3 regions of the Microcoleus sp. B9-D4 genome follow, and region 1 is predicted to be linked to each of the others. Evidence: riboswitches for the same ligand, from Rfam matches in the RefSeq annotation. Region 1 holds a riboswitch; each other region holds the start of a gene.

What was found. Region 1 has a riboswitch for cobalamin ahead of QUB24_RS31620 (hypothetical protein). Riboswitches for the same ligand answer to the same signal wherever they lie in the genome.
Region 2: another riboswitch for cobalamin. It lies ahead of QUB24_RS28150 (DUF1636 domain-containing protein); the one in region 1 lies ahead of QUB24_RS31620 (hypothetical protein).
Region 3: another riboswitch for cobalamin. It lies ahead of QUB24_RS06485 (CbtB-domain containing protein); the one in region 1 lies ahead of QUB24_RS31620 (hypothetical protein).

What each region holds. Positions count from the first base shown of each region.
Region 1 is NZ_JAUBTS010000102.1:3,363-11,461, forward strand. It holds gene QUB24_RS31585 (energy-coupling factor ABC transporter permease) at 1-602, shown strand, start outside; gene QUB24_RS31590 (energy-coupling factor ABC transporter substrate-binding protein) at 606-938, shown strand; gene cbiQ (cobalt ECF transporter T component CbiQ) at 935-1,735, shown strand; gene QUB24_RS31600 (ABC transporter substrate-binding protein) at 2,134-3,546, shown strand; gene QUB24_RS31605 (hypothetical protein) at 3,530-3,697, shown strand; gene QUB24_RS31610 (hypothetical protein) at 3,754-4,272, shown strand; gene QUB24_RS31615 (Uma2 family endonuclease) at 4,543-5,121, shown strand; cobalamin riboswitch at 5,160-5,304, shown strand; gene QUB24_RS31620 (hypothetical protein) at 5,462-5,902, shown strand; gene QUB24_RS31625 (methyltransferase domain-containing protein) at 5,922-6,788, shown strand; gene QUB24_RS31630 (ABC transporter ATP-binding protein) at 6,918-7,766, shown strand.
Region 2 is NZ_JAUBTS010000068.1:22,633-30,731, reverse strand. It holds gene cynS (cyanase) at 404-847, shown strand; gene clpX (ATP-dependent protease ATP-binding subunit ClpX) at 1,075-2,457, shown strand; gene QUB24_RS28165 (type IV pilin-like G/H family protein) at 2,513-3,112, shown strand; gene QUB24_RS28160 (protein kinase domain-containing protein) at 3,104-4,390, opposite strand; gene QUB24_RS28155 (serine/threonine-protein kinase) at 4,504-6,192, opposite strand; cobalamin riboswitch at 6,327-6,473, shown strand; gene QUB24_RS28150 (DUF1636 domain-containing protein) at 6,496-6,906, shown strand; gene cobW (cobalamin biosynthesis protein CobW) at 7,173-8,099, shown strand, end outside.
Region 3 is NZ_JAUBTS010000007.1:93,753-101,851, reverse strand. It holds gene QUB24_RS06505 (heavy metal translocating P-type ATPase) at 1-802, shown strand, start outside; gene QUB24_RS06500 (hypothetical protein) at 869-1,516, shown strand; gene QUB24_RS06495 (vitamin K epoxide reductase family protein) at 1,572-2,492, shown strand; gene QUB24_RS06490 (hypothetical protein) at 2,562-3,752, opposite strand; gene QUB24_RS06485 (CbtB-domain containing protein) at 3,898-4,095, opposite strand; cobalamin riboswitch at 4,114-4,256, opposite strand; gene QUB24_RS06480 (Nramp family divalent metal transporter) at 4,425-5,729, shown strand; partial or broken gene QUB24_RS06475 (transposase) at 5,739-6,443, shown strand; gene QUB24_RS06470 (heavy-metal-associated domain-containing protein) at 6,895-7,095, shown strand; gene QUB24_RS06465 (heavy metal translocating P-type ATPase) at 7,141-8,099, shown strand, end outside.

The sequences.
Region 1 (8,099 bases):
CTTTTTTTGCAGTAGGTTTGCGCTCAATTACTCGTATTACAAAAGAACACCCGGAACTTAAATTATTGCTTGCTTTGGCGGGTGCGTTTACTTTTGTGCTTTCTGCTTTAAAAATTCCCTCGGTAACGGGCAGTTGTTCTCACCCGACGGGTACAGGTTTGGGCGCAATTTTGTTCGGCCCTTCGGTGATGGCTGTACTGGGGGCTTTAGTTCTGCTTTTTCAAACGTTACTGTTAGCGCATGGTGGCTTGACAACGCTGGGAGCGAATATGTTTTCGATGGCGATTGTCGGCCCTTTCGCTGCGTATTTTATCTATCAATTGCTGTTGCGAACTGGTAGCCAGCGGGCGGCAATTTTTTGTGCGGCGGCTTTGGCAGATTTGCTGACTTATGTGACGACTTCGATTCAATTAGCATTAGCTTTTCCGGCAGCAAGTGGCGGTTTTATGGCTTCGTTTCTCAAGTTTGCTGGCATCTTTGCTATCACTCAAGTACCCCTGGCTATCAGTGAGGGATTGCTGACTTTATTGGTCTGGAATTGGCTGCATTCTTACGGGAAGCCGGAGTTGGAAACTTTGAAATTATTGAGACAGGAGTCATAAGCCGTGAGTAAAAAAACTACAAAAAATCACCAATCTACTTCGCGGCAAAATTTACTGTTGGCTGGCGCTGTGATTGTTCTGGCAGCGTTTCCTCTCGTTTTTGTGCGGGGTGAATACGGCGGTGCCGATGACCAAGCTAAGAAAGCAATTACGGAAATTCAACCGGGTTATAAACCTTGGTTTAATCACTTGTTTGAGCCGGCTAGCAGCGAAATTTCCAGTCTATTGTTTGCGTCTCAAGCGGCGATCGGGGCTGGCGTAGTTGGGTACGTCATTGGGTTGTATAAAGGCCGATCGCAATCTCGGCAGCAGTCTGATCATAAATCGTCGGAATGAACCATCAGATTGATAGTCTGGCTTATACCAATCGCTTGCGCGGGTTGCCGCCATCTCACAAGTTATCCTTTGCGATCGCCCTTTTAATTCTGTCTCTAGTTTCTGGGGCGATCGTCCAATTGTCGATCGGCCTTTGGCTAGCCGTCTGGATTGTCGTCTATGCGGGTATTCCGGGGAAACTGTATTTGCGGTTGCTGTCACTACCGTTGATGTTTTTGCTGACAAGTTTGCCTGCTTTGGCGCTGGGTGCGGTTGAGTTAAGTCAAATCCAGGAAATTCAGTGGGATATTTGGCAAGGTTGGGGCATTAGCACCGGCACTTTTTATCTGTATGTGAGCCGCACTGGAATATACCAAGTGAGCTTGCTATTTGCCCGCGCCTTCGCATCGACAAGCTGTATGTATTTCATCCTCTTGACGGTTCCATTTACCGAAATCTTGCAGATTCTCAGACAATTACGCTGTCCAGAGTTGGTCACAGAACTGCTATTACTAATGTATCGGTTTATTTTTAGCTTATTGGCGATCGCCGATGAACTTTGGATAGCCCAAAACTCGCGCTGTGGCTATCGCACTTGGAAACTGGGAATGAACAGTTTAAGCATTTTAATCGGGCAATTGCTTCAGCGAACTTTGGAAAACTACCGTCAAGTTTCCTTGAGTTTAGCCTCGCGCGGCTTTAATGGAAAACTGCAAGTTTGGCATTCTTACCCTTATAAACCTTCGCGAAGATATACATTTGAAGCCGTGTTTGGGTGTACAGTTTTAACTTTGTTAAGCGCGGTATTTCAACATTAAATTACTCGTTCCCAGGCTCTGCCTGGTAACGCAGAACCGGAGGCTCTGCCTCCAATTTCCCCTTCGCCACGCGAGGCAGAGCAAGAGTGAAATCGTTTCCCAGGCAGAGCCTAGGAACCAGTCAATGGGGGCCAGAAACCGGGGTTTTTACAGAATATGTGGGCTGTAGCGCGTCTTCTGGGCAAAAAACCCGGTTTCTGAACAACCGCGCCTCCAGGAATATTGTTGATAATTCTCGTATTCTCGTTAGTTTAGCGGGCCGGATTTAAATAAGGGCGATCGCACTTGCAACAGCTATTACAAATATGACTTTTATGAACTTAATTAATGAATTATATGAATTGACGTGAACAGTAGTTGAATGAATAATTACAGTATCAAAATACAGAGAAAAAATCATGTATCAAGATACTAACAAAAAAAACAGCCCGCCGCCCATTGTTTTTATTATTGCCATCGGCTTAATTGGGTTTGGCGCATACAAGTTCCTTCCCGGTTTATTAAAATCCCAAACTTCAAATACACCTACATCTACATCTACATCGGCAACGATCGCACCCGGAGCGATCGCCAATCGTATCAGTTTAGGAAATCAGATATTGGTGACATCCCAAACCACACCAGATAAACAAGCAGGCGTTGAAGCTTTTAAGAACGGAGATTACTCAATTGCGATTCAGAATTTTCAGGCTTCGCTGAAACAAAATCGCAACGACCCGGAAACCATTATCTATTTGAATAATGCCACAGCCAGCAATAGTTCTGCCGTAAAAATTGCTGTCAGCGTCCCCATTGGTAGCAACCCCAATGTCGCCCAAGAAATCCTTCGAGGTGTGGCCCAAGCTCAGGATGAAATAAATACTAGCGGTGGCATAAATGGGGCAAAACTGCAAGTAGAAATTGTCAACGATGACAACAGTCAAGAGGTTGTCAAAGAAGTTGCAAGGACATTGACAAAAGATTCGAGTATACTAGCAGTAATTGGACACAATGCTAGCAACGCATCTCTCGAAGCTGCTCCGATCTATCAGCAAGAAAAACTGGTAATGGTGACACCGACGAGCTTTGCCAACAATCTATCAGGATTTGGCAGCTACATCTTTCGGACAGTACCCAATATTAGCTTAATGGCAGCTCCCTTAGCAGAATATGCCGTCAAAACAGCCGCCCAAACTAATATTGCCGTTTGTTATGACTCCCAAGCACCGGATAACATATCATTTAAAGATGAATTTGTGGCATCTCTTACTGCTGCTGGCGGCAAATTAGCTCCCACTGTTTGCGACTTTTCCTTACCCTCTTTTAATCCCGAAAGTGCGATCGCCGATGCTGTCAGCAAAGGTGCACAAGGATTGATGGTAGCGCCCCACATCGATCGCATTGACCGTGCGATTTCTCTGGCTCGCATCAATCGAGGCAAATTGCCACTCTACGGCAGCACTACGCTCTACACCTTTCAAACTTTAAAAGACGGACAAAAAGACGTTGACGGGCTTGTTTTGCCCGTTCCCTGGCATCCTGAAACTAATCCCGGTAGCCGTTTCCCAGAAAATGCCCGCCAGCGTTGGGGAGGCATTGTGAATTGGCGAACAGCAACGAGTTTTGACGCGACTCAAGCTGTCATCGCTGGCTTGCGACAAAGCAATACGCGGGAAGGATTGCAACAAGCACTCAGAAATGCGAGTTTTTCGACAGCCGGATCGAGCGAGGATGTGAAGTTTTTGCCCACGGGCGATCGGGCTGGTAAGCCGATTTTAGTGCAAGTTAAACAAGGAGGAAGCACTGGCTATAACTTTGTCCCGCTGCGGTAAGTTTGTTAAGTGCGAGGCGTTTCCTTTACATGAGGGATGGATACGGTACGTTTCCGACGGAAGTTCCCGCACTCCCGGTTCTGTGGACGATCGCGGCGGGGGACTGGGTTTGGAGGAATTTCCCTTCGGCGAAACACTACGGCTGCTTTAATATTTGAGCACAATTTCTGGTTATAATTATAAGCAACACCGCAGTGAACATTTGGTATGGGAAGAAAAGCAAAACTCAAAAAACAACGGCAAACAGAGCGACAACTACAGATGAAAGAAGGTCAACTTCCATCTATTACTCCTCCCCCAGTGGGTGAGCTTGTATATTCTAAAGATGCTTGGTTTAGTGATAATAAGCCCTTGAGTATCGATATTGTAAAAAGCGCCAGAACTCAAAGATATTTAGTTTGCCTAGATCCGAATCCCTCCCAGGAACACACCAGACAAGTTACTCTAACAGTTTGGGACAGTGTTGAGCGTGCAATTTTCGGAGGTGAAGAGGCAATTAAACATCTCAAGGCATACACCTATGAGCAACTTTGTGTTTTTAGGAATTTTCAAGAATTCATCTCTAAACTAAGTGATGATGACGATCAAGTAATCGCTGTAAGCCATGAGGGGAGAGTGCATACCGATCGGGAAACTCGGATGGCGGCGATGAGAGAATTTAATAAACACGCCATTGAGTCCGGGGATAATATCCGTTTTCGAGTAGATGGAGAGACGGTTCTTTGAATATAACTCGCTACTACGATAGGGATATCACTTAGTCGCAAGCCCCATAGCCTAGCGCTTTCCAATTGATATAAGCTTTTCGATCAACACCCCCAATTACTAAACCATAAACCAAACTTATTTTATTAGGTGATATAAGTTCCCATCACGCTAGAAAAGACACCAGTCGCGTGGAACAGGCATCTTGCCTGTTCCTGAGCTAATTTTACATGGAATTAGCAGAATTTTTAAGATAAACTGAAATGAGTAGATTAAAGGAGAGCGTTGTGTATGATCGCGCAAGTTGACACCAAAACCTACACCGCTGAGGAATATCTAGAATTAGAAATCAATTCTCAGGATCGGCATGAATTTATCAATGGGGAGATTGTTCTGATGGCTGGCGGCACACCGGATCACAATGAAATTACCACTAATTTAGTTGTTGCGCTGAAACTGGCGTTAAAAGGGAAATCATATCGGACTTTTAGTTCGGATCAGCGGCTTTGGGTTCCGCAGCTTAATAATTATACTTACCCGGATGTGATGGTGGTAGCGCGCCCGATCGAGCTCCAATCTGGACGAACGGATACAATTACTAATCCGCTGCTAATTGCTGAGGTGCTGTCTAAAGGTACTAAAGCTTATGACCGCGATGAAAAGTTTGCTGCTTATCGCAGTATTCCTAGTTTTCAGGAGTATTTATTAATCGACCAATATCGGCTACAGGTCGAGCAATATTCTAAAACTGATGCGAATAAGTGGATTTTTTCGGAATATAGCTGTATGGGCGATCGCCTCAGTTTAACCTCTGTTGCTGTGGAAATTTCGCTGGCAGATTTGTATGAAAATATTGAGTTTGGTGAATAGGCGGACGGTTTTTTGTCAAATGTTCCAAATAGTGGTAATATCCCCGTATATCGATCGGCTCTGATGGAGAACAGCCATCAGACGTAAGGGGGAAAGTTCGGTGCGAATCCGGCGCTGTCCCGCAACTGTAATGAGATTATTGCATCTCTGAGTCAGGATGCCCGCCGATTTGTTTACAATCATGTTTTTCATCTGCGAGGTATGGGTGATGGTGAGTTTATTATTTTTTTTATTATTGGATTGGGGTTTTTTAACCGCAGATATCAGCAGATGAACACAGATGAACGCTGATGTAATTCGATCTGTGTTCTGAAGCGTATATTATTTTAATGGAAAAGAAATGCGAATTGAAGATAGTGTTTGGCAGGGTAGTTTTGGCTACTGGCAAAACTTGTTTATTCACCAGAATATTTTGCCGATAGGACATACTGCTTGGAATGGCTTTTTGCATCGAGGACGAGGCTTGGTTGCTTGCAAAATCAATACTCCCATTAACGGTTCTGTGAATTGGAGCGTAGATACTATCAAGTACGATCTGGAATTTGTTTCCCAATTGTACGCAACTGCTTATTTGCAACAACTAGAAATAGAACCAAATACTGTTTTCAATCTGCTGCAAATCATTGATAGCTACGAACCCAAGGCAGCCATTATATTTTTGTCGATCGCAAACGGTCAGATTGATATCAATTTGTTGCAAAAGTTGGCAATTTCTCCTGTTGAGTGCTATGAACAAGTATGCAAGCGCTGGGAAGAATTTCAACTCTGCCCTAAATCCTAAAACTTACTAAATTTTCCGAATGCCGCAGCCAAAATCAATCGAAATTTCCAAGGTAACTCGCTACCAAAATGCAGCGCTTAATTACTATTTGGGCCTGACAGATTCGCCCTACCTTCACTACGGCTATTGGGAAACCCTACCTGTGCCCGCTGACGAACTAACGATCGCACGATTGCGCCTCGCTCAGCAAGCTTATACTGTAAAACTGTTGGATGCAATCCCCAAAGGCACTCATACGATACTCGATGTGGGCTGCGGGATTGGTGGAAATGCGGCTTATTTGCTCGATCGAGGTTTTGCAGTCGAAGGGCTCGCACCCGATCCGTTCCAACAACAGCGCTTTCTTAAGTGTACGGGCGATCGGGCAATCTTCCACCTCACGAGGTTTGAAGACTTCAAAGCAACCCATTTCTACGATCTTATTCTCTTTAGCGAAAGTAGCCAGTATATGTCGGCTGTTGATATTGCTAACGGTGCCGCCAAAATCCTCAATCCCGGCGGTTATGTTTTGCTGGCTGATATGCTGCGATCTGATGCTAATTATAAAGAGGGAATGTTCTCTAATTGTCATGTTGTTACGGAACTTCATGCAGCATTAAAGCAGGCTGGATTCACTTTAGTAAAAACTGAGGATATTTCCGCCCATATTTTGCCAACAATCGATTTGTATGTCGATACTTTCCGCCGATATGGACTGAATACAATGATCTATGTTGCAGATTTGATTGCGATCACAATTCCCCCCGTCCACAAATTCCTGCGCTGGATATTTCGTCGCTGGTTCAAGAAGCTGGTAGTTGAAGGATTGGAGGCAAGTCAACTTTTTGAGCAACATCTCTGTTATGAAATGCAACTTTGGCAGTTGTCAAAATCTGATCAAGGCTGACACAAATACAATGGAAAGCGGTAATCGGTAATTGGTAATCATTCATCGGTAATCGGTAATTGGAGGCATAGCCTCCGGGTATTTATTCCCAGGCAGAGCCTGGGAACAAGGCTATAAAAAATAAAAAATATGTCTGAATGGATTCTCGAATTCGATCGCACTTGCTACTCCTATCCCTGCGGTTCGCGAGTGGCAATTCAGGGTTTAAATCTCAAAGTTCCCGCTGGGAAACGGTGCGGGCTGATCGGTCAAAATGGCTGTGGCAAAACTACATTTTTTCTGTTAGCAAATGGCTTATATCAACCGCAACAGGGAATCATTAGCTGGCAAGGTGAACCCTTTCGCTACGATCGCAAATCTTTGATGCAACTGCGCCAACAAATCGGACTCGTGTTTCAAAATCCCGAACATCAATTAGTAGCTTCCACGGTAGAAGAAGATATTTCCTACGGATTGTACAATTTAGGCTTGAGAGAATCCGAAATTGCTCAACAGGTGCAGCAGGCGATCGAGCAATTCGATCTAAGCGAACTCGCCCGCGAACCAATTCACAATCTCAGTTTGGGCCAGAAAAAGCGGGTTTCCATCGCCGATATCATGGTTCTCAAGCCGAAACTGCTGCTGTTAGATGAACCTACCGCCTATCTCGATCCGCGTCACACCCGACAACTGATCGGTTTACTCCAACAAATTCACAGCGCCGGAACCACTATTCTTTTAGCAAGTCACGACCTCGATTTCATCTACCGCTGGGCTGATTGGGTGTTTGTAATGGATCGAGGAAAATTGATTTTAGAAGGAACACCGGAAACCGTTTTTGCTCAGCGGGATGTGTTGGAACAATTGCAGCTTGGTGTACCGCTGGCGATCGAGCTTATGGAGCAAATAAGGGCGATGTTTCCAACAGACGATCGCTCAAAAATCCCCGCTTTCGAGCAATGGCAACAACAAATTTTACAAGCACGTCGGCTGCTTTAACGGAACTTAGACAATTGATAATTGGCGTTGCTGATTCACGGTATGAATTACCTTTTCGCTTGAAGTTACAAAACTCACCCTCAAGCGGGCTTATAGCAATTGGGAAATCTTGAATTCATACCTCTATTCAGCAACGCCGTTTATAGCAATCCTAAATCATTCATGTAAATTTGTAGGGTAGTGCTAAGAGTGCCTACCCCCTATCTATCGGGGCAACCGGGCGTGGGATTGCCCCTACAATAATTACGCGAATGATTTAGGGTTGCTATATAGCAATTGCGAAATAGTGAATTCATACTTCTATTAAGCAAAGCCCCCGTGGGGGGAAGTTCA
Region 2 (8,099 bases), on a different contig from region 1:
GAGGATTGAGCTTCAGGCTAGCACGATCAAAATTCAGCCGTTTGCCGAATGCCGAATGCCTTTGCGTGTGTAACTTTTATTACATATACTGCCAACTGTACCATTGCCACAGGGCAGTTATGAGTTATTTTAGGATTTATCAGTTGTGTCAGTTGTGATACCAGTTGGAAAAAAGAATGCAACTGTTGACTAGCTCTCAACCCTGGTAGTCATCAGTCATTGCCAATCTAACATTTCCAATCTCAAATCTCAAATTGTATGAGTTGTGGGGGTTGACGAGACCAGCTTTTGCTGAAGTTCCGAGCTATCAATTCGATTTTTTTTCTCAACTTAGTATTGACAAAATAACCAAAATGTGAGACAAGTTTCACATCTGACACTGAAGTGAAGGGGAGAATATTTAATGGCAATTTCAGGAATTACAGAAAAGCTTTTGGCCGCTAAAAAAGCTAAGGGAATTAGTTTTGCAGATTTGGAAAAAGTTTTGGGGCGCGACGAAGTTTGGATTGCGGCGGTTATTTACCGTCAAGCTACCGCATCAGAAGATGAAGCCCAGAAAATTGTCTCGGCTTTGGGACTAGATAGCGAGACGGCTGCGGTTCTCTGTGAACCTCCGTTAAAAGGTTCTTTGGAGGCCTCGGTTCCGGTTGACCCCCTGATTTATCGTTTCTATGAAATTATCCAGGTTTACGGGATGCCGCTCAAAGCAGTGATTCAGGAAAAATTTGGTGACGGGATTATGAGCGCGATCGACTTTACTTTGGATGTCGAGAAAGAAGCAGACCCAAAAGGCGATCGAGTGAAAATAATTATGTCGGGAAAATTTTTGGAATACAAAAAATGGTAAGCCCGTGCGGCTTTATTTTCAAGTGAAAATGAAAAATTCAAATTTGCTCGAATGACTCATGACTAATGACTAAAGCCTCAAAAGTGTTAACTTAGAAATAGAGATCGCGAAGCTTGACTGGCTTGGGTGTCTGATCGGGAAACCCTTCTAGGGCAAAGCTAAGGTCGCTCCCGCGGCAACTTCCCCAGTCGAAACAAGCAACCGCAACCGTAAATTAAGAGGCAAATATGTCAAAATATGACTCCCATCTCAGATGCTCCTTTTGCGGCAAGTCGCAAGAGTACGTCCGCAAGTTAATAGCTGGGCCCGGCGTATACATTTGCGATGAATGCGTGGAACTGTGCAATGAAATTTTAGAGGAGGAGTTCTTTGACTCCAGTAAAACAATTGGTCAACAGATTCCCCAGTCAGAGGTGCGAGAGTCTCAGGGACAAGGAACGCGGCGTCCGGGTCGATCGAATAAATCGAAAATTGTTTTAGCTCAAATTCCGAAACCGACAGAAATTAAGCAGCATTTAGACAACCACGTCATCGGCCAGCATTCAGCAAAAAAAGTCCTTTCTGTAGCAGTTTATAACCACTACAAGCGCTTGAGCGTTGACCAAGCTAAAGATAGCGAGAAGTCTTCCCCTGACAGCGATGTAGAACTGCAAAAATCCAACATCCTCCTAGTCGGGCCCACAGGTTGTGGCAAAACTTTGTTAGCGCAAAGTTTGGCGCAAATGCTCGAAGTTCCCTTTGCGGTAGCGGATGCGACGACACTGACAGAAGCTGGATATGTCGGCGACGATGTAGAAAATATCTTGCTGCGGCTGTTGCAAATGTCCGATTTTGATGTGGAATCGGCGCAGCGGGGCATTATTTATATTGATGAAATTGACAAGATTGCTCGCAAAAGCGAAAACACTTCGATCACTAGGGATGTATCAGGAGAAGGAGTGCAGCAAGCGCTGCTAAAAATGTTGGAAGGAACAGTGGTTAACGTGCCCCCGCAAGGCGGCCGCAAACATCCTTACCAAGATTTTATTCAAGTTGACACTAGCAAAATTCTATTTATTTGTGGCGGTGCTTTTGTCGGTTTGGAAAAAATAGTTGAACAGCGTTTGGGTAAAAAATCCTTGGGCTTTATTCAGCCAACAGAAAGCGACAGCAACTCGACTTTGCCGGCGAAAGACAAGCGGGCCGCTGATATTTTGCAGCAGGTACAGCCGGACGATTTAGTCAAGTTTGGTTTGATCCCGGAGTTTGTGGGGCGGATTCCGGTGGTAACGGTGATTTCGCCGCTGGATGAAGCAGCTTTGATGCAGATATTGACTGAGCCCCGGAATGCGCTGGTGAAGCAGTATCAAAAGCTGTTGAAGATGGACAGCGTGGAATTGGAATTCCAGCCGGAAGCGCTACGGGCGATCGCCCAGGAGGCCTATCGTCGCAAAACTGGCGCGAGAGCTCTTCGCAGCATTTTAGAGGAGTTAATGCTGGATGTGATGTACGAGTTGCCTTCTCGCAAGGATGTGGCTAACTGTATGATTACTCCTGAAATGGTTGAGAAGCGATCGACTGCTGAATTGCTGTGGCATCCCGCATGGCACAAACAGCACGAAACTGCCTAATTTGTAATCTGTAGGGTGCTTGTGGCGCACCCTACAAGCTTGGCAAATTTACTTTATGACAGTTAAAAAAATGTCAGTCAATGTAGCTAAAGCCAGTAAAAAATCGAGATTGCCAGTATCCAGTTTGCTGCCGAGGATTGCAATTTACAGCGCGGTTATGGCTGGCATCCTGGCGTCATGGTACAATTTCCAACTCAATACGATCGTCCTGCCCTCGTTCCCGTCAACGGGTAAGGAATTTTATGAAGCCCTACAATATATTTCAAGCATCAATAGAGCGCAGCAAGCTTACTATGCAGAATACGGTCTATTTAGCGATTCCATTGCAAAATTGGGTCTGGGAATTAAAGAACAGACCGAGAACTATAATTACACGATGGTCTCATCAATGGGCCCGGTTCAAACTTTGCACAATCACCGCGAACCAGCACAATTTGAAAGCGCGATCGCGATCGCCAAACCTACTGATAGGAACCCCGATAAATCCTACACTGGCGCAGTATTTGCTTACAAAGAAAAGGGTAGCAATATAATAAAAACTATTACTGCTGTATGCGAGAGCGATCGCGAGAACGCACGTTATGCAGAAACTTGGAGTCCCCCAACTTTTGACGGCAAAGAAATTCACTGCCAGCCCGGAACAAGGTTAAGGTAAAACCTTGAAACTCTTTTGCGTCACTTTTTGACCGTCTAAGTAAAATTGAAACTGCCAATTGCCCGGTTTGTCATCTTTTTGAAAATTGTACCAGCACCAAGTATTTAATCGATTGCCCGTCGTTTTTAAATAAGATTGACTCTGGGCTGCAAAGTTGCCTTGAGAGTTGACAACCTTACAATAACCTCTATATTTTCCCTCTAGCAACTTAGTAGCACTGACAGCAAAATAGACTTTATTGTGTTGTTTCAAAGACCAAACATCTCTAGTTTTTTTCGATTCTAGTTCGTCAGTTAACATCACTTGAGTCTGAGGATTTAACTTTACTGCGTTGATTATTAGTTTGAGATCGACTGCTGTTTGAGGTTCGGAAAATTTCCACAGCCAAGGAAACAGCAAAGGAATAAAAATAGCAGCAATTGCTGTTAATAATCGGACTGATATCAGTGCGATTTTTGACTTGTTACGCGGCTGAACTACCTCTAGGGGAATCAAAGCATTGAGGGCAGCATCTGCGAAAGGATAGCGGTGTTTGAAATTGGGTTCCACCATTTTTTGCAGCCAGTCAAGAAACTCTGGAGTTAGCTGCGGCAAGCGATTTTTAAAATTAATCCGCCCCGTATCGTCCATCAAGCTGCCAATTTCGGTAGAATTGATGCCGATTAGCAAGCAAATTAGCGTCGCGCCGAGACTGTATAAATCCGATGCAACAGTTAGCTGCCGATTGAACATTTGTTCTGGCGGCATAAAGCCCAAAGTGCCTTTCACAACGCTGCTGGCCGCCACTTCTCCCCCGCCGATTCTAGCAAATCCGAAATCGACAAGGCTGACATTCATCCGGTCATTTACTAAGATATTTTCGGGTTTTAAATCTCTGTGGATGACTGGCGGAACCCGATTTTGCAGGTATTTGAGTATTTCTAAAACAGAGATAGCAATTTGCTTGATTTGTTCGGGTTTCCAGCGGTTAGAATTTGCCAAGGAAGGGGAATCTTTGTATTCTTGCACCATGCAGAAACCCGATGCAGTTGGGAAGGAATCTAAATAGCGGGGAATGCTAGGATAGTCGAGTTCTCGCAAAATTTTAATTTCTTGTTCGCACGCTTGATATTGAGCCCAATTAGCGCCTGTTTGGGCAAATTGAAATTGTTTGACGGCGACGGAACGTTTGGTATTAATTTCGGTAGCGAGATAAGTAACTCTACCGCCAGCGCGATTGTGTCCGAGTTCGCGGGTTATTTGATAGCCGTAGTTGGAAAAGTCAGGAAAAGCATTCATAGGTAAACAGTTGATAGTTGATAGTTTATGGTTGATAGTTGACTGTTGGGAGTTGATAGTTGATAGTTGTCAGTAGTGCGAGCTTAAGAACTCGCGAACGAGAGTTCAGTTGTTTACGGTTTAATTAAATTGGGTTCGGATTTGTGATAGTGGGCAAGGATTCTTTTTGATTTAAAAACACTCATTTCAAACAAAGGAATTGCAGTAACTACTAAAGATACCATTATCGTTCCTCCTACAGCTATCATTTCCATGGGTTCAACCCATTCTAATTGACTACCGACTTTTAAAAACAGGTAAAATAATAATCCAAGACTCATACAAAATCCGGCACAAAGAAAGGCTATTTGGGCAGCATCTACTTCAATAATTTGTCTGGATCTCTGCTCGTCAATCACATGGTTAAACATCAAATGAACTATTTTGTAAATCAAGGATGCCATTGCTAGAATTAAGGCGGCTATAAGGCTCCCTCCTAATGCTCCCAGTAAAGTTACTTCGCCCTCAATCAAGGAATATATCAAACCTAACAAAATTAACAAAATGAACCAAGTTAAGTGGAAGATCAACTCGGACATTAAACCTGCTAAAATAAAGCCGCACATAAAAGTCAGCCTGTATGCAGAAAAAGAATTAGTTTTTTGCGGTACGGGCAGCGGGGCTGTTGTAGCTTGCAATTCTATTGTATGAGTTTGGGGTTCAGAATTTGCGCGCAAGATGATTTGGCGGTTGTAAGTTTGACTGGCCAGCAATTTGCTCGTATCGACGGCGATTGTGCACTCGATATTATTGCTTTCAAATGCCTGCGGTTCAAAGGAGATCCAAGAGTGGTCGTAGGGCGTGTGGGGCGGATCGTTCGGATGCGGCGCAACTTCCCATCTTCCTGTTAAAATTGTATCGGGAATTGGGTTGCTAATTGCAATAGTTTGTGTTAAGATTTCTCCATATTCAGTAGCAGTGAATTGAATGCGATCGCGCTCAATTCTCACTTTCGGCAAGCTGCTGACATCCAAAGATTGTAGCGCAGCTAAAGCATCAGCCGCCGACTGATATCTATCTTGAATTCTCGGCGCTACCATCCTTTCCAGCCAATTCATCCAACCTTGCTGCAACGGCGGTACTAAATGCCGGAAATGAATGCCATAATTGGCATCAACTAAATTACCGACATCCGCAGATTTCGTACCAGTTAACAAGCAAATCAGCGTTATCCCCAAGCCGTAAAGATCCGAGGCTTTGGTTAATTCTCGGTTGAACATTTGTTCGGGTGGCATAAATCCCATCGTGCCTTTGACAACGCTGCTGGCGGCAATGTTTCCGCATCCCAAGCGCGCAAAACCGAAGTCTACTAAGTAAACATTTAACTCTTCGTCGATTAACAAGTTTTCCGGTTTGATGTCGCGGTGAATTACGGGCGGTTTCTGGGATTGCAGGTAAGCTATAATTTCTAAAGTTGCGATCGCAATTTGCTTGATATCCGGCGGCGAAAAAGTCCGGGCGACTGCAGATTCGGCATTTTTGTATTCCTGCACCATGCAGAAACCGCTGTCAGTCTGGAAAGAATCGAGATAGCGTGGGATGCCAGGACGATCCAGATTTTGCAAAACTTTAATTTCTTGTTCGTAAGCTTCGTATTCGGCCCAGCTAGCACCTAATTGAGCAAATTGAAATTGCTTAATTACAACGGATTTTTTAGTGTTAATTTTTGTGGCGAGATAGGTGACGCGGCCGCCCAGACTGTTGTATCCGAGTTCGCGACTTATTTGATAGCCATGTTGGGAAAAGTCAGGAAAAGCGTTCATAGGTAATTACTATGGTTGGTAGTAAGGACTTTAGTCCTGAAGCAGTTATCTTATAAGGACTAAAGTCCTTACTACGAACAAAACGATCGCTCCTACAAACATAACTTTTTTGAAAAAAGGCGGCAAGTGCGGTATGATGTGATTTCGCGATCGGTTCTAGCGGGGAGCAGTCGCTAGAGGAAACGGGGAAAGTTCGGTGCAAGTCCGACGCTGTCCCGCAACTGTAATGAAACCCTTGGGGTTTTTCAAGTCAGAATGCCCGCCGATATCTAACTCACTTTTGAACGCATCTGCGAGGTACGGATGATGGATGGAATTAACACGGCTGTACGCACAAAGCACAGTCTATTTGTTTGCACTGCTTGTGCTAGTGTTTGGAAAAACGGCAAGCGCGAAGGTAAAAGCGGCGGTCAACAATTCATGGAAAATTTGTCGCAACTCGCTAAAAATTGGAAGTTTTCTGATAAGTTTGAGATTCAAGAGGTTGAGTGCATGAGTGCTTGCAGTCACTCTTGTGCGGTGTCTTTTGCTGCTGTTGGAAAGTACACTTATCTGTTTGGCGATTTACCTGCAAATGAGTCGGAAAGCGTCGCGGCTGTACTCGAATGTGCGGGTCAATACTATGCTAAACCGGACGGTTTGTTGCCTTGGTCAGAGCGTCCTCAAGCTCTGAAAAAAGGTGTTTTAGCAAAGATTCCACCACTGGGAAATTAGACCCTTTCTCGTTACCATGCTCTACCCATCGCCGATAACTAAGGCGACCCATCCGCCAGGGACTTAAGTCCCTGGCTAATAGCGAAAGTCCTCTAAAGAGGACTGAGAATAAAAATTTTAAACTCATTAGTCCTCTTGAGAGGACTTTCGCTTTGAGGCAGGGGTTTAAACCTCTGCCGGACTGTCGGTTTAACGAGTTTTCTGTCCGCAATTGCCTGACCCAAAATTGAAAGATATTCAATCACACTACAACAACAAAATTATCAATGCACAAAATTCCTGTTACTGTCATCACTGGTTTTCTCGGTAGCGGCAAAACTACCTTAATTCGCCACTTATTGCAAAATAATCAAGGTCGCCGCATTGCTGTTCTGGTTAACGAATTTGGCGAAATCGGAATTGACGGAGAACTGCTGCGCGATTGCCAAGTTTGCGACGAAGAAGAAAATGTTAGCAGCAATATTGTTGAACTAACAAATGGTTGTCTTTGCTGCACTGTTCAAGAGGAATTCTTGCCGACTATGCAGGAATTGTTGAAGCGCCGAGAACAAATTGATTGTATCTTAATTGAGACTTCTGGCCTCGCACTTCCTAAACCTTTGATTCAAGCTTTTCGCTGGCCGGAAATTCGCACGGGTGCTACTGTAGACGGTGTTGTTGCTGTTGTCGATTGCGAAGCTATTGCTAGCGGTACTTTTGTCGGTGATATCGATGCTTTGATGGCACAGCGGCAGGCCGATTCTAGTTTAGATCACGAAACTCCGATCGAGGAATTGTTTGAAGACCAGTTAGCCTGTGCCGATATGGTACTTTTAACGAAGGTCGATCGCGTAGATGCTGAAACTCACAAGAAAGTCCAAAGCTGGTTGCAGCAAGAGTTGCGTCCGAGTGTGAAAATTGTGCCTTGCAAAGGTGGCGAAATTAACCCCGATGTGTTAATGGGATTTAATGCGGCGGTTGAGGATGATTTGGAGTCTCGTCCGAGTCACCACGACACTGAGGAGGAACACGAGCACGATGATGATATTAACTCGACTTACTTTATTGCCGATCGCGAATTTGAACCTGAAGCTTTGGTGAAAAAACTGCAATCCTTGATGCAGCAGGAGGAAATCTATCGGATTAAAGGGTTTGTGGCGGTTCCCAAGAAACCGATGAGGATGGTGTTGCAAGGTGTGGGTTCGCGGATAGAA
Region 3 (8,099 bases), on a different contig from region 1:
TAAAGTAGAATCTCAATCCAATCACCCAGTCGCGAAATCTATTATGGAAGCTTACGGCGGAAAAATAGATTCATCGGATGTGAAAGATTACGAAGAAATAGCGGGGCACGGCATTCGGGCGAAAGTAAATAATCAAATTGTGCTTGCCGGAAATGACCGTTTGCTGCACCGAGAAAATATCCCTCACGATGTCTGCAATGCTGAAGGTACGATCGTACATTTAGGGGTAGACAACCGCTACGCTGGGTATATTTTGATTGCTGACGAGCTTAAGGAAGACGCTGTACAGGCTATTCGCGACCTCAAGAAACTGGGTGTTGAGCGAATCGTGATGCTCACAGGAGATAATCAAGCTGTAGCTGAGAGTGTTGCGAAAAAGCTCGGTTTAGATTCCTACTTAGCTGAGTTATTACCTGAAGGAAAAGTAGAGGCGATCGAAAAACTGATCTCCCAATCTAAAAAAGGCGATAAAATTATCTTCGTCGGGGATGGAATTAATGATGCACCCGTACTTGCTAGAGCTGATGTGGGCATAGCAATGGGAGGTTTGGGTTCGGATGCGGCGATCGAAACTGCCGATGTTGTAATTATGTCAGATGCACCCTCCAAGGTGGCTGAAGCCATCCAAATTGCCAGAAAAACTCACAATATTGTTTGGCAAAATATCATTTTTGCCCTGTCAATTAAAGCGATATTTATTGGTTTGGGTGTTTTTGGTTTAGCGACAATGTGGGAAGCAGTTTTTGCTGATGTTGGGGTGGCTTTAGCAGCTATTTTCAATGCGACTAGAGTTTTAAAGTAGTCGGCTGACAACTCCAGGAGGGCGGGCAATTCCTTCCTCCTTGTAGCAATTTGTAGAGGAAAGCAAATGGAAAGTATGCTCAAAATTCTGTTGGGAAGTCTAGCTCTTAGTATTATTCACGCATTAATTCCCAACCACTGGATGCCTTTAATTGCGATTGGTAAAACTGAAAATTGGTCTCGCAGCGAAACTTTGCGGGCTACAGTAATTACAGGAGTTGCTCATACCCTCAGCATTATCCTAATTGGAATTGTCGTCGGCTTATTCGGTTACAAGTTCGCTGCTACCTATGTAGAGGCCGCTGAAATAATTGCGCCTTTAGTTTTATTAGTTTTAGGAATTATCTATCTTTTGGCAGAGTTAGATAGTTCTCGCAGGCACCACCACCATCACGCGGAAACAGTTAATTTAACTACCAAGCGATCGCAATTTCAAATCCTAGCTGTTTTAGGAACAGGAATGTTTTTCTCGCCTTGCATCGAAATAGAAGCCTATTTTTTTTCAGCAGGAACGATTGGTTTGAGCGGCATACTTGTAGTTTCTGTGGTCTACTTAGTTGTGACAGTTTTGGGAATGGTTTTGCTAGTAGACTTGGGAATGAAAGGAGTTAATGCTTTAGAAGAAAAGCTGCATTTTTTCGAGGCTCACGAACAAGGATTAACCGGAGCAGTATTAATCCTTCTAGGAATTGTGGCTTATTTCATCAAAGTGTAAAATGGTTGGTAATACAATTTAGTCTTGGGAAATATCCAGCACAGGAAAAAATATTATGCGTCGTCAACGTTCCATGCCTTGGATTCACCGCTATTCTCGTCCGCTCACGGCAGGAATTGCCTCGATAGGGGCTGCGATCACTGCTTATCTAACAGTGGTTAAGTTATCCAACGGAACGGCAGTTTGTCCGATCGAAGGCTGCGATATCGTGCTTTCGAGTCCTTATGCCTATGTCTTTGGTTTGCCTCTTTCTTTGTTCGGTTTTTTGGGCTATTTGAGCATGATAGTTTTTGCCGTAGCTCCCCTATTGGTCAATCCCGCAGAACAGAAGAGTCTCCGCTCTAAGTTAGAGTCTTGGACGGGACTATTTCTGTTTGCTGGTAGCACAGCTATGACGATTTTCAGCGGCTATCTGATGTATGTACTGGCTGTTGATATTAAAGCAGCTTGTATTTACTGTATTGCATCTGCTTTGTTTGCAACTAGCTTGTTTGTCTTAGCATTAATAGGTCGCGAATGGGATGATATCGGGCAACTATTTTTTATAGGAATTGTGGTGTCTATGTTAGTGCTGATTTCCTCTCTGGCTCTTTATGCCGATGTGAATAATCTCGGTACAGCTAACGAGACTAGCATCAAGACTACGACATCTTCCGGTACTTCAGAAATTGCTTTAGCGCAGCATTTAAAAATAGTGGGTGCTAAAATGTACGGCTCTTTTACCTGCGATCATTGTCAAGCACAGAAAGCAAGTTTCGGCAAAGAAGCGGCGGGCATTATCAATTATATTGAGTGCAATCCTCAAGGGAAAAATGCTCGGCGGGATCTTTGCGAAGCTGCGAAGATTCAAGGGACTCCCACTTGGGAAATTAACGGTAAGTTTTACCAAGGGCAAAAATCTTTGCAGGAGTTAGCGGATTTATCTGGCTATCAGGGAACTCGCGAATTTAAAGAGCTCTCAAATCAGGAACGTTGACAAGAGTGATTTCTGGCGATCGACTTAATCATAGTCGATCGCACTTAAATTAAATTATCCGAAATCCGGTTAAATGCGCCCTACTCTCACCCGCAGCCCAAGCAAACGGCGCTGCAATCCAAATCCGATCGCCATCCCCGCGATTACAATGCCTGTAAAGTAAGCTAAAACAGTCAACCGCACTGAAAGAGGAGGCGCGACTCCCTCAACTTCAATACTTTGTAAAACCTGGAATGGTGAAAACTGACGGGCCCCGTTGGGTTGGGGAGAAACTTCTACCTCTACTTTGTGAGGTGCGCCATCAAAAAACTGCTCTTGCCATATCAGTTTTCCGGCTGCATCCGGGACACCTTTGTAGGCAAAAGCAATCCAATCATTTTCGAGTTGGGTGACTTTAACATTGAACAATACATCTGTGACTGGCTGATTTGTTTTGGTATCGGTGACTTGAACTTGTAAATTAGCAGCTTTCCCTACTGTCGCACTAACATCTCCAGAAAGTCGCACCTGTAAACCCTGAGATTGCACAATGGGGCTAGTTTTTTCTGTCGGTTTAGATTCTGTCATGTGAGACATTGGCATCGACATCTCAGACTGGGCAATTTCAGCACTGACATTAACATATAACAAGGTAGCGATCGCAATTATTATCGCCCCACTTAACAGCAATCGCACTCTTTCAGGCGCTATTTCTCCTGCTTGGATTTTGGGCTTTCCTCCAATCGCCAAGCCGCCACCTAGCCCAACAACCAACAAAATCACAGCTAAAATCCCAAAATTGCGATACTTCACCCCGTTTTCCGGCACGGATAGTGTTAAAGTTTGCTGAATAGGAGTAAAAGCATTTTCTGCGATCGGAGTCACCTTTGCTAACAATTGATAATTTCCCCTAATGGGCAGCATTTGCTGGATTTGTAACTCACCTTTAGCTGCAACAGCCTCTATATCCAGCAACTTTGTTCCCTCCACGATCGGAAAATCGGTGGTAAACCAATGATTTTTAGGCGGAGTTAAAATTGTCAAACTAATTCGAGCATTCTCTAAAGGAATCCCCGCTGCATCTAAAGCTTGCAGCTTTAACGACACTGGAGATAAAGGTGTAGTTGCCTCGGCTTCAAAGGGTAAAATCTGGCTGATTGGGGGTTCAGAAGTCAGTCGCACAGTTGATTGTGGAGACTGCGAAAACCCTACCCAACCATAGAAAAAGATACTCATCATGCAGACAGCACTGATGAGCGCAGAAAACTTTAATTTTGACATTTTAATTCTGGACTTTTAAGGAATCTCGCGCGGGGTGGGGGCGGGTTTATTTAACCTGTCTGCACTCTGAGAAAGCTCGCAGGTTTACCCGCCCCAACAGGTTAAACGAATCGCACTGCAATATCTCAAATAAAAACAATCTTGTTTAGTGACAACTAACCATCAAAGTGTGGTGGCGCAGAGAGTGTACCTTGTTATGGACGGCGGGATAAGTTGTAAAGTAAACAGTCCAGACAGTCAAAGCGCATAGGGAGATGTAGAGCGTCGCTTGCACGGGTGTTGAAAGCGTCAACCGTGCCGTTTGTTGCCAAACCGAAGAAGAAGAAGATTGAGTAGTCATCATGTACCTCGCAGATGAATAAAGTAAATTTGGGCATCGGCGGGCATCCTGACTTGGAGAACTTGTCTCCTTCACAGTTGCGGGACAGTGCCGGACTTACACCGAACTTTCCCCGTTACCTCTGGTGGCTGTTCCTCACCAGAACCGATTTGATATTCAGAGCATATCACACATTCTGTTGCTGCATTCACATTACCTGGAGTGTTAGATAAAAAATACACAACTTCATATTTCTTGCAACTTTGGCGGATTTTGAGCAATACGACTGATGAAATTTAACAGAATTTGTGAGATTATGAAAATAATATGAAAATTATTTAACAATAAAACCAATGACTCACCCCGAAAACAGACCCAGCCTTCCTGAAGTCCACCGCAGCGTCCCCGTTCCCAACAGCAAAGGTTTCTGGCGTAAAATGCTGGCCTACGCAGGGCCGGGATATTTGGTTTCAGTGGGTTACATGGACCCCGGAAACTGGGCGACTGACTTAGCGGGGGGAGCCAAGTTTGGCTATGCGCTATTAAGTGTGATTTTGCTATCTAATTTGATGGCAATTTTGCTGCAATCACTCTGCGTGCGTTTGGGAGTGGCAACGGGACGAGATTTGGCACAAGCTTGTCGAGATTATTTCAGTCCGCGAGTCAGTTTTTTGCTGTGGATACTTTGTGAAATTGCTATTTCTGCTTGCGATTTAGCTGAACTTGTTGGAAGTGCGATCGGACTGCAATTGCTATTTGGTATTCCCTTAGTTTGGGGAGTGTGCATCACTGCGCTAGATGTAATAATGGTATTATTTTTACAAGGAAAAGGCTTTCGTTATATCGAAGCTTTGGTGATTACGATTATTGCAATTATTGGCGGTTGTTTTATTGCAGAAATGATTTTTGCAAAACCTGATGCCGGAGGAGTTTTACTCGGTTATGTTCCCAGCCTAGAGATTTTGCAAAATCAGGCAATGCTTTATATTGCGGTGGGTATTTTGGGGGCAACTGTGATGCCGCACAATCTTTACTTGCATTCGTCGATCGTGCAAACTCGCTCTTGGGAAGAAACTGCTGATAAAAAATGGGAAGCAATTAAATTTGGCACAATTGATTCCACCGTAGCGCTGTCAATAGCTTTGTTTATTAATTCAGCAATTCTGATATTGTCGGCTGCAAGCTTTCATTTTTCCGGGTATCAAGAAGTAGCAGAAATTCAAGATGCTTACAAACTGCTTTCTCCGGTACTGGGTGTGGGTTCTGCTAGTGCAATTTTTGCCTTTGCTTTATTGGCTTCGGGGCAGAACTCAACCTTGACAGCAACTTTAGCAGGACAGATTGTGATGGAAGGGTTTCTAAATTTTCGGCTGCGACCTTGGTTGCGGCGCTTGCTGACTCGACTGATTGCAATTGTGCCGGCTTTGATCGTAATTATCTTGTTTGGTGAAGGCAGTACAACTAATTTACTGGTTTTCAGTCAAGTGATTCTCAGTTTGCAATTACCCTTTGCAGTAATTCCCTTGGTAATGTTTACCTCAAACCGCAACTTAATGGGAGAGTTTGTGAATCCATTTTGGCTGAAAGCCTTAGCTTGGTTAGTGGCTAGTATTATAGTAGGATTAAATAGTTGGCTGTTATTGCAGACTATTTTCTAGTAATCTGCGATTGCGGTAGAGGCAGGAACACATTTAATATTTGATGCCTTAATGTGTCCATATAAAATGGGAGAAAGAGTAAGAGCGTTAAAGTTGTTACGCTCAGTAACGCCAGGAATGCTATTGATGTGGGATAGAGGCTTACATTCTTATGCGATGGTAGAAGCTACAGTCAGTAAAGGTTGTGAGTAGAAGAGTGCGAATTCCATCCAACGTTAAATTCTTAAACCAAACACTATTAGATGATGGTTCATATTTGAGGAAAGATTTATCCATCAGGCAAACTAAGAAAAAAAAGATTTAAGCCCATACAGGTAAGAGTAATTGAGTACACAATTGAGGCTCCCGAACACCCAGTCACACAAATTAGATATCGTTTAATTACGAGCTTGTTGGACGCTGAAAAATTTCCAGCCCAGTCACTTGCTTGTGAATATCATCAACGTTGGGAAGTCGAGAATACTATTGATGAAGTCAAAGTACATTTATTGGGAAGAAAAACTCATATTCGTTCTCAAAGACCGAAAGAAGTGGTACAAGAAATTTATGGTTTACTACTAGGACCGAAGAGCTGTACGGTCATTAATTTTTCAAGCTGCAAGCAGTGCCGGTGTTTCACCATTGCGTCTGTCTTTTACTGGAACATTACGAGTGATTCGTCGTGCTCTGCCAAAATTCCAGCGGTTACAACCACAAGAAATTCTCTTCTTTTGAATTGGTTAACTTTAGAGATACTTGACCAACTTCTACCTGAAATGGTTCATAGAAACAACCCAAGAGTTGTGAAAAAGCCTGTCTCAAAATTTCGCTCTAAACAAGTTAAACACAGAGGTACTGGAATAATAATGAATCCTCCTGTATTTATTGTTTTAAGCACTGCATAGCCCTTAACTGAACCGTATTGGCGCAGAAGGGACAGGTCCACACTTGGCCTTGATTGAAGGGAAGCATGACTCCCTGCGTGCGATCGGCGCCCCAATCTAGGATACACCGACTTTGAAAACACGCCCTAGGGATTCAAGAGACAGCAGATCATGGTGTCCAGGGTGTTGATTTCTCCTTTTTAGAGGTTCTCAAAAATTTCTTTTCATTCCCCCTTGACACTCCAGTGGACTGGATACTGCAAGATAGGATTAACCCCTCAAAGGAAAGGAAAAATACAACCATGACACTACAGCTAAAAGTCCCTAACATGGCGTGTTCAGCTTGTGGCGAAACCATTACCAAAGCCATCAAGACAGTAGATGCCGCCGCAAATGTTCAGGCAGATCCCAAAACCAAACTGGTCAATATCCAAACTCAAGCATCTGAAGCCGCCATTACAGAGGCAATTACAGTGGCAGGTTATCCCGTTACCTGTCACTAAAGATTTCTCAGACCCATTTTAAGGATGAAAATAAGGAGATTTTGTATGGAAAACGCCACTATGAAACTGCGAGGCATGAGTTGTGCCTCTTGTGCAAGTAACATCGAAGAGGCAATCCGCTCAGTTCCGGGAGTTGAGACGTGCAATGTTAATTTTGGAGCTGAACAAGCCAGCGTTACCTATAATCCCAGCCAAACTGATGTAGCAGCGATTCAGGATGCCGTGGATGCGGCTGGATATTCTGCTCTGCCGATGCAAGATGATGTACTTGCCCCAGAAGATGATGCAGAACGGCAGGCGCGGCAAAGTGAAAATCAGGACTTGACCCGCAAGGTGTGGGTTAGCGGTATTATCAGCGCCGTTATCGTGATTGGCTCGCTGCCTGCGATGACGGGATTGCCTATTCCCTTGATTCCCATGTGGCTGCACCATCCCTGGCTACAACTTGTACTCACTACTCCAGTATTGTTTTGGGCGGGTAGGTCTTTCTACATCAATGCCTGGAAAGCCTTGAAGCGTCATACCGCGACAATGGATACGCTAGTAGCGATCGGGACAGGGGCAGCTTACCTCTATTCTCTATTTCCCACCTTCTCTCCCCAGTGGTTTATCAGTCAGGGTCTTAAACCAGATGTGTACTTTGAAGCGGCATCTGTAATTATTGCATTGCTCTTGCTAGGACGACTGTTGGAAAACCGCGCTAAGGGACAAACCTCAGAAGCAATTCGTTCTCTTATGGGTTTGCAGGCAAAAACGGCGCGGGTAATTCGTAATGGACGAGAAGTGGACATTCCCATCGCTGAGGTAGTGTTGGAAGATGTCATTCTAGTTCGTCCGGGTGAAAAGATTCCCGTGGATGGCGAGATTATTGATGGCTCCTCAACGATTGATGAGGCAATGGTGACGGGTGAAAGTGTACCCGTGAAAAAGCAGCCTGGTGATGAAGTGATTGGAGCGACTATTAACAAGACTGGAAGCTTCAAATTCCGAGCCACACGAGTGGG